Regions from separate parts of the Jeotgalibacillus marinus genome, predicted to be linked through region 2. Evidence: riboswitches for the same ligand, from Rfam matches in the RefSeq annotation. Region 2 holds a riboswitch; the other holds the start of a gene.
What was found. A riboswitch is a leader RNA that binds a small molecule or an ion and turns the genes downstream of it on or off. The one in region 2 is predicted to bind FMN.
Positions count from the first base shown of each region.

Region 1: linked by a shared signal. The riboswitch ahead of AB1471_RS04655 (ECF transporter S component) and the one ahead of ribD (bifunctional diaminohydroxyphosphoribosylaminopyrimidine deaminase/5-amino-6-(5-phosphoribosylamino)uracil reductase RibD) in region 2 are both predicted to bind FMN.

Region 1 covers NZ_JBFMIA010000002.1:338,498-344,759, forward strand. The annotation lists gene AB1471_RS04645 (AAA family ATPase) at 1-2, opposite strand, end outside; gene AB1471_RS04650 (S9 family peptidase) at 207-1,988, opposite strand; FMN riboswitch at 2,277-2,412, shown strand; gene AB1471_RS04655 (ECF transporter S component) at 2,592-3,161, shown strand; gene pepT (peptidase T) at 3,261-4,496, shown strand; gene AB1471_RS04665 (hypothetical protein) at 4,710-4,910, shown strand; gene AB1471_RS04670 (hypothetical protein) at 5,008-5,610, opposite strand; gene AB1471_RS04675 (Alp7A family actin-like protein) at 5,623-6,262, opposite strand, start outside.
Region 2 covers NZ_JBFMIA010000005.1:95,221-101,482, forward strand. The annotation lists gene AB1471_RS08240 (bifunctional 3,4-dihydroxy-2-butanone-4-phosphate synthase/GTP cyclohydrolase II) at 1-1,082, opposite strand, end outside; gene ribE (riboflavin synthase) at 1,095-1,748, opposite strand; gene ribD (bifunctional diaminohydroxyphosphoribosylaminopyrimidine deaminase/5-amino-6-(5-phosphoribosylamino)uracil reductase RibD) at 1,755-2,846, opposite strand; FMN riboswitch at 2,964-3,097, opposite strand; gene AB1471_RS08255 (ArsR/SmtB family transcription factor) at 3,721-4,371, shown strand; gene AB1471_RS08260 (DsrE family protein) at 4,396-4,716, shown strand; gene AB1471_RS08265 (MFS transporter) at 4,757-6,028, shown strand; gene AB1471_RS08270 (GNAT family N-acetyltransferase) at 6,261-6,262, opposite strand, start outside.

The DNA of each region.
Region 1 (6,262 bases), on a different contig from region 2:
ATCTTCGCACCTCCTCTTACTTTCCTTTATATTTTTATATTAAATCTTTTCCACCGAATTAACTATCTTCAAGAGAACTAAACCTATTCATTAGGTATAAACGAATAGGTTTAATATATAGGAAAAATACTTATTTGCGTTAACATCAGCTTATTTATTGAAAAAAATCAGCCTCCTCAAAGTTTGAGAAAACTGATTTCATTTACTTAAATATACTGATCAAAAAATGCTAACACTTTACGATAAACGTTGATCTCATTCTCTTTTTTGGAGAACCCATGTCCTTCGTCTTCAAGCACAAGGTAATCGACCTCTCGCCCTTTGTCCTTTAACGCTTGAACGATTTGATCGGATTCTGCCTGAACAACTCGTGGATCCTTCGCACCTTGGATGACAAGCATCGGTTTTGTCATCGTATCAAGGTATTCAATCGGTGAGTCCTCTGTCAGCTTTCCTTTATCTTCAACAGGATCGCCCACCCACTGCTTCATCACTGGCTTCCAATGTTCAGGAACCGATTCAATAAAGCTAAACAGATTACAAGGCCCGAAAATATCGACCACCGCTTTAAAATATTCAGGATGTCTGCCGTGCAGAAGCAGTGCCATATAACCACCGTAGCTTCCACCCATCAGCAATATTTTTTCACGATCGGCATAGCCTTGCTGAATCAAATACTCTAGCCCTTCAATGTTATCAAGCCTTGGCCCATGCCCCCAGTCGCCTTCCACCATTTTTGTAAAAGCTAGACCGTATCCCGTTGAACCACGGAAGTTTGGTGCAAAGATACTGTAGCCGCGGTGAACGAGGAACTGAAACAAAGAGCGGAACGTTGCACGCTCAGCATATTGCGGTCCACCGTGTGGCCATAAAATGACATGGCCGTTACTATTCTCTTCTTTCGCCTTGAATAATTGTGCTTCAATGGCTAGCCCATCAAAAGACGGATAAGAAAAGACTTCTGGTTCTACTAAATCTTCTTCTTTTACACCCGGTACACCGTAATTTGTCAGCGCATTCCATAAGCCTTCTTTTCGTTGGAAAAGGTTCGCCGGTCGAGTAGCTGAACTTGCCAAAATATAAAGGTTTCCCGATTCAGCAATCGTTACCCCTTCAATGACACTTGCTGGTAACTCTACATTTTCAATCGATTCATCCTCTAGATGAACCTGGTATAAGTTATCACTAACTCCTTGCTGGCTTGCGAGGTAAAGTGATTTGGTTATTTTGTCATATTGAACATCGATGAAGTCTTCATTTTCAACCTCAATCACTTTTTTAAATTCACTTTTCTCTAAATCAAATTTAGCTAAATACGAGTAGTCTGATTCATAATTTGTAACAAAATAAATTTCGTTGTCAGACACAAATACAGCACTTGAAACAGTATGATGTTTATCCGTTTCAGGCGTTAGCAATACATCATTATTTCCAACTTTCGCATAAGCTAATGTGTATGTATTTGCAAAATGCTTAAGGTAAATGAAATTCTTTTCATTCGGGCTTTTCGTAACCAAGTATGTTGCAGCGCCCTCACCATGAATGATGACTTCTTCCTCACCAGTCGTCACATCATAACAATATGATTTTAAATACGTTTGATCATCTTTGTTGGATGTATAATACAAGCGATTACCGTCATCCGAAAGCTGAGCGACCATATGACGTGAATCTTCCTTTAGACGAATTGGCTTTAAATCCCCGCCTTGAGGTGGCAACGCATAAATTTGACCATTCTCATCACCATCTTTATCCATGATAGAAATGATAAAGTTGCCGTTCTTATCATATTTGAGCTCTGAACAGCTTTGATTATGAAAGCTTAGTGGATAAGGAAACGTATTCGGCAAATCCATCGCCCATAAATTATATTTCCCATTTAAATTTGTACTAAAAACAAGCTGTGATTCGTCTGGACTTACGGCAAATGATTGAATTCCAAACGTTTGGAAAAAGTTTTCTACATCAGGCTGGTTAAATGAAATCATATTCGTTGAAACCCCCTACTATAATTCAATCTACTGACGTACTTCTCCAATATATGGTGAAAACCCTGCTGAAATGTAAAATTTTTTCTATAAAAGGTGTGTTTTATAGTTCATAGGTCAATGAGTTGCGGATAAAACAAGCATTGGCTTCGATAAAAAAAGGAGGAAACGCGTATATTTCACCAAACTTCGATATCCCATTTACCTCACCATTATTTTAATGAAAGTACCGATTCATTGAAATTTATGACCCAGCAGTGTATAACTAAAGAGTAAAATAAAATATCGTTCCATCTTCAGGGCAGGGTGCAATTCCCGACCGGCGGTAAAACTTTGTTTGAGCCCGCGAGCGAATAGATTTCTATTTGCTGACTCCGTGCGAACCGGAGGCCGACAGTTACAGTCTGGATGGGAGAAGATGGAGGCATTGCGACGAGGGTTCTTTTCTGTGGAATAATACCCTCTTTTTAAAGCTGCCTTCTCCCCTTCTGAACGCGTCAGAGGGGTTTATTTGTGGGCTAAAAATATGGTTATTCCAATATGAGCCACGTCAATGTGCCAAAAACTTCAATGAGTGGAACGAAGGAATAGGAGATTACTCGTATGAAAAACACTCAAATGTTAGTGAAGTTATCGATGTTTAGTGCAATTGGATTTATTTTAATGCTACTCAATTTTCCACTACCGTTTTTACCCGAATATTTGAAAATTGATTTTAGCGACATACCAGCTTTACTGGCTGCACTTTTGTTTTCACCAATGGCAGGGGTCATCGTTGAAGCGTTGAAAAACATTTTGTACTACCTTTTTCGTAGTAGCGGCGTACCAATCGGCGAATTATCTAATTTTATCGCTGGGTGTGCATTTATTCTTCCAACCGCATTCATTTACCATAAAAGAAATACGAAAAAGGCGTTGGCAGCTGGACTTGTGTCAGGCACAATCATTATGGCGCTTTTGCTAGCTGTTTTAAATTACTTTTTAATTCTTCCAGCCTACGCGTGGTTTTTCGGCATGGACTTTATGTTAGATCCAACTGTCAAATGGTACACCACAATCGGTGCGATTCTACCATTTAATTTAATCAAAGGGGTTATTATTACCGCTTTGTTTATCCCGTTATTTATAAAATTACGACCTTGGATACTACACAACCAAGTTCAAACAGACTAAATACAATAGGGTGCCAGCAACTTCTCTACTTATTTGAGAGGTAGCTGGCACCCTTAAATGATATACTGAAAAAAAGCAGAAGGAACAGGAGGATTTATGATGAAAAAAGACTTAATTAAACGGTTAACTACATATGCAAAAATGGAAACACAATCAGACCCAAACGTTTCGACGACACCATCCACTAAAAGTCAGTGGGAGCTTGCACGACATCTTGTAAATGAACTAAAGGATATTGGTATGCAAGAAGTAACAATTGATGACCATGCTTATGTAATGGCTACTTTACCTTCAAATACCAATAAAGACATTCCAACAATTGGTTTTCTAGCCCACGTTGACACAGCAACAGACTTTACTGGCAAAAACGTTAATCCTCAAATCGTAGAAAACTATGACGGCAATGACATCGTGTTAAACGAAGCGCTGAATATTGTCCTGACACCAAAAGAATTTCCAGAGCTAGCAAACTATAAAGGGCATACACTCATGACTACAGATGGCACTACATTGCTTGGTGCTGATAACAAAGCTGGAATCACTGAAATCATGACTGCGATGCATTATTTAGTGCAAAATCCTGCTATCAAACATGGTCGCATACGTGTGGCATTTACACCGGATGAAGAAATTGGACGCGGTCCTCACAAGTTTGATGTGAAAGCATTTGATGCTAAGTACGCCTACACCATCGATGGTGGACCACTTGGCGAGCTTCAATACGAAAGTTTTAACGCAGCAAGCGCAAAAGTTGTCGTCAAAGGGACCAACGTTCACCCTGGAACCGCAAAAAACAAAATGGTTAATTCGTTAAAAACCAGCATAGAATTAAATGGATTATTACCACTTGACGAAGCACCAGAGTTTACGTCAGGCTACGAAGGGTTTTTCCATTTAATGAAAATGGAAGGCGATGTTGAGGAAACAACAATGGAATACATCATTCGAGACCACGATCGTGAAAAATTTGAAGCACGTAAAAAACTTTTACAGCGTATTGTTAAAGAAGTTAACGCTAAACGCGGAAAAGGTACGGCGACGCTCCAAATGGAAGATCAATACTACAACATGCGTGAAAAAATTGAACCCGAACACCAAATTGTTGATTACGCTGAAAAAGCAATGAACAACCTTGACATAAAAGCGATTATTGAACCCATTCGCGGCGGAACGGACGGCTCACAGCTATCTTACATGGGACTGCCAACACCCAATGTCTTTACTGGCGGTGAAAACTTCCACGGCAAATTTGAATACATCTCCGTTGAAAATATGGAAAAAGCAACACAAACCATTATTGAAATTGTGAAATTGTTTGAAGCTGAAGGAAAATAAGGTTCATTAGACAAAAGGAGCCGATTTATGGGCTCCTTTCACCTAACTTGATTTGCTTTTTTACGCTCCTTTATGACTTCGATCAATGGGACAAAATCAAGTAGTAGTCTATCAATCCGTTATAAATTTTAAAGGCTCATTTCTTATTATTTTGATACAATAAAGTATAAACTCTAAATAATTCCTACGTAAAAATTCCAAGGTGGTGACTAGATGAACATGCGTAAACTTGATCTTGTTCTTAGTGTTGTTTTGCTTTTGAATTCTATCCGCATTTTCTACATAATTGCAACGTCTGCCGACCCAAAACCAGTTGATTATATGGTTTTATTCCTCTCTACAGTTGGTGCGGTTATACTTTTTACGAATAGCCGATACCGTAAAAATAAAGAGGAATCTACCGACAATAAATAGCAGATTAAACAGTATTTTATTTTAATCATTATACAAATAAAGGTTTTTTGTTAAAATAAAAAGACACCTATACCCAATAGATGTCTTTTTATTTATTTTATTTATTCATCCGATCTAAGAAACCACCAAGCAAATCATCGATGTTTTCTACTTTATCTTCAACTTCATCTTCGCTAGCATCGCTATGATCTCTTTTAGATTTAGCCATATCCCAATCAAAATTCATTAGGTCGTCATCATTGCTTGTTACAGCAACTTCACTTTCCTCTTCATCTACTGAACCTTCTTCATCATTTTTAGCATATGACCGTTTAACATCTTCTTGAAGGTACAAGGCCTCATCAATATCTAAAGCAGTACTATTCATAGACGCTAATATAGATGTTGCTCGCACAGGATCTGCTAAAAGTTGATAAATGATGTTCCCAAGGAGTGCTTCGGAGTGTGAATGGCGAATCCAACTACGTTGTTCTTTGCTTAATGGCTTAGGCAAAGGGACCGAAACGATTTCTCTCTCTTTTGATTGAGAGTGACTACCCACACCTTCTAACACAAACTCAGCGATTTTACTTGAAAAATTTCTGCGCTCTATCTCCTTAAGTTTCTGCAGTTCTCGAATTATGTGATCCGGGGTATTAGCTGGGATGCGAAATGTTATCGCTTGCCCTCTTTTAATACCACTATTAGACATTTCACTCATAAATAGGCCCTGTTATTTTCCGACTGCTGTTTTCTCTTTTGGTTTCTGAGCAGTCTCTTTATTATTTTTCCTAGAAAAATCAGATATTAGTTTATAGTAAGCATTTGCCATCATCCAAATACTTTCTTTTTCATTTTCAAAGAAATCGATATTATAGCCATCCAAATTATTATTTAACGTTTTTAGATACTCTTTTAAGACCATTGCTCCACCACCAACGAAATAGCAAATCTCAGTTTGAGAGTTTTTCTGCCATACGTTACGTAGATGACGATATTCTTTTTTAGCTAGATCAAGAAGGATACGGTCAGTAATGTCATGTACACTTGTACGACTACCTTTGACCATGATATGGTTGCGATCTTTTTTCTTTGTAATGATGTCCACAACGTCACGACGAGTATCTAGCTCAACACCATGCTTTGTGCGTATTTCTTCTCTGATAGCCTCTAATGACTCAGAAACACCTAGATTGAAGCCTTGCGCCTTATCATCATCAACATTGCGGTTACGAATGACAGCGATATCAGTTGACAGGCCACCAATATCTTGAATCAAAATTTGTTTATCAATCAAGTCACGGTTAATAATGTTCCCTTCATTATCCATTACTAGGTTAATAAAAGCGGCAAATCCTTCAGGATACACTTTC
Region 2 (6,262 bases):
CCATTTACCCCCGCAATCTTACGAGGGTTATTCGTTAAAATACGCATTTTTGTGACACCAAGATCTTTTAAGATTTGAGCGCCTATCCCGTAATCTCGTAAGTCAGCAGCAAATCCAAGTTTATGATTTGCTTCAACTGTATCTAACCCCTCTTCTTGAAGCTTGTATGCTTTAAGTTTATTAACGAGTCCAATGCCACGGCCTTCTTGTCTCATATACAGCAAAATCCCGTGATCTTCTTTTTCAATTTGAGAAAGTGCTGCAGCAAGCTGGGGACCACAATCGCAACGATGGGAACCAAACACATCCCCTGTCAAGCATTCTGAATGAACGCGTACGAGTACTGAATCAACGGAAGAAATATCTCCTTTTACAAGCGCCACATGTTCCTGCCCTGTTAACGTTTCTGTATAGGCAACGGCTCGGAACTCTCCATACTCTGTTGGCATATGTACATCCACTTCACGTTGAATCAACTTCTCTTTCTTGCGTCGATACGCGATTAAATCTTGAATGGTAATCAATTTTAAATCAAATTTTTCAGCGATTTCTACTAGATGGGGTACGCGTGCCATCGTGCCATCTTCTTTGATGATTTCACAAATGACCCCCGATGGCTTTGAACCAGCTAACACAGCAAGATCAACCGCAGCTTCTGTATGACCTGCACGTTTTAGTACGCCCCCTTTTTTTGCGACAAGCGGAAAGATGTGACCTGGACGGTTAAAATCTGTTGCAGTTGCACTTGAATGAACTAGCTCTCGTACCGTTAATGCTCTCTCGGGGGCACTAATTCCCGTTGTCGTTTCAATATGGTCAACACTCACAGTAAAAGCCGTACCGTGTGAATCTGTATTCCTGTCTGTCATCGGTTTTAGCTCTAGTTCATTTGCACGCTCTTCAGTAATCGGCACACACACAAGTCCGCGGCCTTCTGTTATCATAAAATTGATTATATCTGGAGTGACGGCTTCTGATAAAGCGATAAAGTCACCTTCATTTTCACGGTCCTCATCATCCACGACAATGACTACTTTCCCTCTTTTTAAATCTTCTAATGCGTCTTCGATGCGGTTGAACATAACGTCATCCTCCTAATCCATAAAACCATGTTTTTGTAAAAATGATTCGTCAACGCTATTCTTCTTAGGCTGCGTAGTACCTGGCTGCTGGAAACGCTGAATATATTTCGCGATCATATCACATTCAATATTGACTCGATCACCCATTTTTTTCGACCCAACAATTGATTCATCAACTGTTTGAGGGATTAGTGAAATCATGATTGCCGTATCCTCTACGTCAAAAACCGTTAATGAAGTACCATCAACAGCAACTGAACCTTTCACTATAAAATAAGGCATGAGAGTCGGATCCATTTCAATATAAATGTAAATCGCATTTTCTTTTTGTTTACGGGAAATAATCGTTCCAGTACCATCAATGTGACCTGAGACAAAGTGGCCTCCAAATCGACCATTTGCTGCCATCGCACGTTCTAAATTAACGCGAGAACCGGTTTTTAATTGATGCAATGTAGACGCTTTAACAGTCTCTGGCATCACATCAACTGAAAACGTTTGATCAGTGAATTCTGTTACCGTTAAACAAACACCGTTTACAGAAATACTATCGCCTAGCTGAACGTCACTTACTACCTTTGGTCCTTTAATTGTTAACACCATCGACTCGCTCCCACGTGTCATTGAAACAACAGAACCAACTTCTTCAATAATGCCTGTGAACAATCATCGTCACCTTCTTTCTTGCAAAAGAGCTGTTACTTTAATGTCTGGTCCAATCGTATGCATTGATTCGATTGAAAGTTTCCAGGCGTCATCCATTTTCAATACACCTGCACCATTAAAGACAGAGAAAGCACGCCCATTGCCTACTATTTTTGGTGCGATATACATAACCAATCGGTTTACTAGCTTTTGGTCCAAAAATGCTCCATGCACTTTGGCTCCACCTTCTACATAAATAGAATGAATTTTTTCTTCGCCAAGTCTTTTTAATAGCTCTGGCAATAGAATTTTTTCTTCAGCCATACGAATAATCCATACTTGATTGTGTCTCGTAATTAGTTGTTCTCGTTCTTTAGATGCGCTTTTTCCACAAATCACCCAAGTCCGCGCGCATCCATCCGTTAGAATAGTGGAATGATCCCCTATTGATAATGCTGTATCTAAAACAATTCGAATCGGAGAAACTCCTCCATTGGGCAGTCTAGTCGTGAGAGATGGATTATCCGCTTTTACTGTGTTTGCCCCAACTAAGATGGCATCATGAAGATGTCGATCTAAATGAACATCCTCTCTTGCTTCAGGTGATGTGACCCATTTACTATCTCCTGTTTCTGTCGCAATTTTGCCATCTAATGTCATTGCTGCTTTAAGTGTGACAAATGGTGTTTGTGTTGCAACATGATAAAAGTAAAATTCATTTAATGAGCGAGCTTCTTCTTCACAAACACCAACCACCACGTTAATTCCAGCTTGTTTCAGACGAGCAATTCCTTTACCAGCAACGATCGGGTTTGGGTCGGCCGAACCAATCACCACTCGCTTTATTCCCTTTTCAATAACTAATTCTGCACATGGCGGCGTTTTCCCAAAGTGTGAGCAAGGTTCGAGCGTGACATAAATCGTTGCTCCTCGTGCCTCGTCATCTGCTTGCTTTAACGCATTTACTTCAGCATGCCCTTCTCCAGCTCTTAAATGTGCACCCATCCCAATCACTCGGCCATCTTTCACCACAACCGCTCCAACTGCCGGGTTTGGAGACGTTTGCCCCATTGTACTTTTCGCCATTTCAATAGCTAACTTCATCCATTTTTGATCCATGCTATCACCTTTCTTCTTTTTGGATGACAACAAAAAAGCCCCCTATAATCGTTTGTAGGGGGCGATGAAAGCATAGATAAATAAGCGTTTAAGTGAACAATTTTTTCACCTAATCGCTTCTTCCTTCTCCCATCCAGACTTTCACTGTCGGCTTTGGAATTTCACCAAATCCACCGGCATCGCCGGGTCACGGACTGAGGACCGAGGTCCATCACCGCCGGTAGGGAATTACACCCTCCCCGAAGGATAACTGATTCGATTGTAATCTCATTATGTCTGATAAATCAGTGTTTTGTAAAGGTTTTTGTCTTCGGATTACCTGTCGTTTATATGAAAACTGATAATTTCCGAGTGGATAGATGAAGTCGAAGATATGAATTTATTTTAACTATAAATAATGAATACTGTAAGTACACCAAATATCTTCTGACAGTTTCTTTTAATTAAATTAGTACAACATTAGTTCAAAAAGGTATTTTTGTTTTTGGGGACGAGAAAGCACAAAATTTGATGTACTTACAGAAACTGATATCTAATAATTGTTCATTGTTTGATTACAGCCATTAGATTTTACCACCATTGACATATTTCTTACCAATGTTCGCCAAGGAATTTACCGTACATTACCAATGGATTTACCAGTGAATGAAAAAGCTCTACAGATTAACATTTTGATAATCTGTAGGGCTTTTTTGTACAGAGATAATAAAGTTGTTTAAAAAATAAAAAGTCGTTTAAAAATTTCATTTTGTTTTGAAATTATACAACTAAAGTAAGCAGGTTTGTTGAAGAAGAAGTAATTGACATAGACTATATTTACGATTAGAATTCTACTATTCAATAAATTAATTGAATAGTTGAGAGGGGCTTTTACATGCTTAATGAACGAAATTTAAAGGACTTATTATATCAAGAGTTCGCAAGGATAGGGAAAAGTTTATCAAGCCCTAAACGATTGGAAATTCTTGACCTTTTATCACAAGGTCCTAAGTCTGTGGATGCTTTAGCAAAAATTACAACCATGTCTGTTGCTAATGTATCTCAACACTTGAAAACTCTTTTCAATTCGAGGTTAGTTAAGTTTAAGAAGGAAGGAAACTACGTCATATACGAACTAGCGGATGAAGTAATTTCTGATTTTTTAAACTCATTGCATGCATTATCAGAAAAGCAGCATATGCAGGTACAACAAATAAAAGAAGAGTTTTTAAATAATCAACTTGGTATAGAAGGGATAACTCTTTCAGAGCTTAAAGATCGAATGGATAAAGGTGAGGTTTTACTGTTGGATGTAAGATTGAAAGAAGAATATGAAAAGGCTCATATTCCTGGTGCTGTTTCTATTCCTATCGAAGAATTGGAAGATAAACTTTCGTCTTTGCCAGCCAATTGTAATGTAGTTGCTTATTGCAGAGGACCTTATTGTTTAATGTCGGCAGAAGCAGTGGAAATTCTGAAGGCAAAAGGGATTACTGCATTTCGATTGGAAGACGGTGTTAGAGAATGGCAACAATTAACGAAATAATTACATTAGTTCGGGGGATTAAAAATGAAATTAGGGATCATTTTGGAGACAAAAGAGCCTGAGAAAGCGTGGAATGCTTTTCGATTTGCTAATGCTGGATTAATGAAAGAACATGAAGTCAAAATTTTTCTAATGGGTGAAGCCGTTGAATGTGAAAACATTGAACATCCAAGGTTTAAAGTTAAGGAAGAAATGAATAAATTTGAGGAATTAATGGGTGAACTATTGGCTTGCGGAACATGTTTAAAATCGAGATTACTAGATAAAACATCTTCATGTCCGATTTCTACAATGGATGATTGTATTAAGGTTGTAGAATGGGCTGACAAAATGGTTACGTTTTAATCATCAAGATAAATCAATAAATATAAGAAGGTGTTTATAAGTGTTCGGTAAAGAACAAGATTCAATCGACAGTTATATAGATTCACCAGAAAAGCTAAAAAAATTATATAGACGAGTGTTGTTTGTTGTGAGTCTATCACAAATTTTTGGTGGGGCGGGACTTGCGGCAGGGATTACGGTAGGTGCTCTTTTGGCCCAACAAATGCTTGGAACTGATGCCTATGCAGGAGTTCCGTCAGCTTTATTTACTTTAGGGGCAGCAGGAGCAGCTTTAATCGTAGGAAAACTTTCTCAACGTTATGGACGTCGTACAGGTTTATCGACAGGTTTTATTGTAGGTGGACTCGGAGCAATTGGAGTTGTGATTGCTGCCATGATGAATAGTGTAATTCTTTTATTTTCTTCTCTCCTAATTTATGGCGCAGGAACTGCAACAAATTTACAAGCTCGTTATGCAGGGACTGATTTAGCAAACAATAAACAACGAGCAACTGCAATCAGTACTACAATGGCTATGACAACATTCGGGGCTGTTGCAGGTCCGAATTTAGTAGAAATTATGGGTAAATTTGCTCTTTCCATTGGTGTTCCGGCTCTTGCAGGTCCATTTATTTTATCAGCTACAGCATTTATCTTAGCAGGACTTGTACTTTTTATTATGTTGCGTCCCGATCCATTAAATATTGCAAAAAGGATAGCAGCTTATAAACAAAAAAATGAGCATGGAAATAAATCGGATTCTGTTGATAAAACAATAAATAAAAAAGGTCTTACAGTCGGTGCAACGGTTATGGTTCTAACTCAAATTGTAATGGTTGCAATTATGACCATGACACCAGTCCATATGAAACATCATGGTCATGGTTTAGCTGAAGTCGGAATTGTTATAGGATTTCATATAGGTTCAATGTATCTACCTTCACTTGTAACAGGTATTCTTGTTGATAAAATTGGTCGAACAGCAATGAGCATAGCTTCGGGTATTACATTGTTATTCGCTGGCTTATTAGCAGCATTCGCACCAAGTGATTCAATGATTCTGTTAGTAATTGCTCTTTCTTTACTTGGATTGGGATGGAACTTTGGTTTAATTAGTGGTACTGCTCAAATAGTTGATTCTACAGAGCCTTCAACACGTGCGAAAACACAAGGAACACTTGATGTTTTTATTGCATTAGCAGGAGCTTCTGGCGGTGCTCTTTCGGGAATGGTAGTAGCTAATACAAGTTATGCTACATTATCTTTGAGTGGAGGATTTTTATCCTTAGTTCTTATACCTGTTGTGATTTGGTCTCGTAGAGGTAGAGCATAATAGAGTTTTAAAAAATTGAATAACTTTGTTACACACGATGTTCAAAGTTGATGGCCCGATATTTTCAGCCCATTCAACCGCAGCTTCTGGTGTTTGAATGTTATCATTATTATCCATATTGTCATTTTTTTTGATATTATCTTTTACAATTTTATATACTCAACTAATTCTGGAGTAATAAGTAATTCAAATATGTTTCATAATAATCTCCTTTAACAATTAATTTAAATTTTC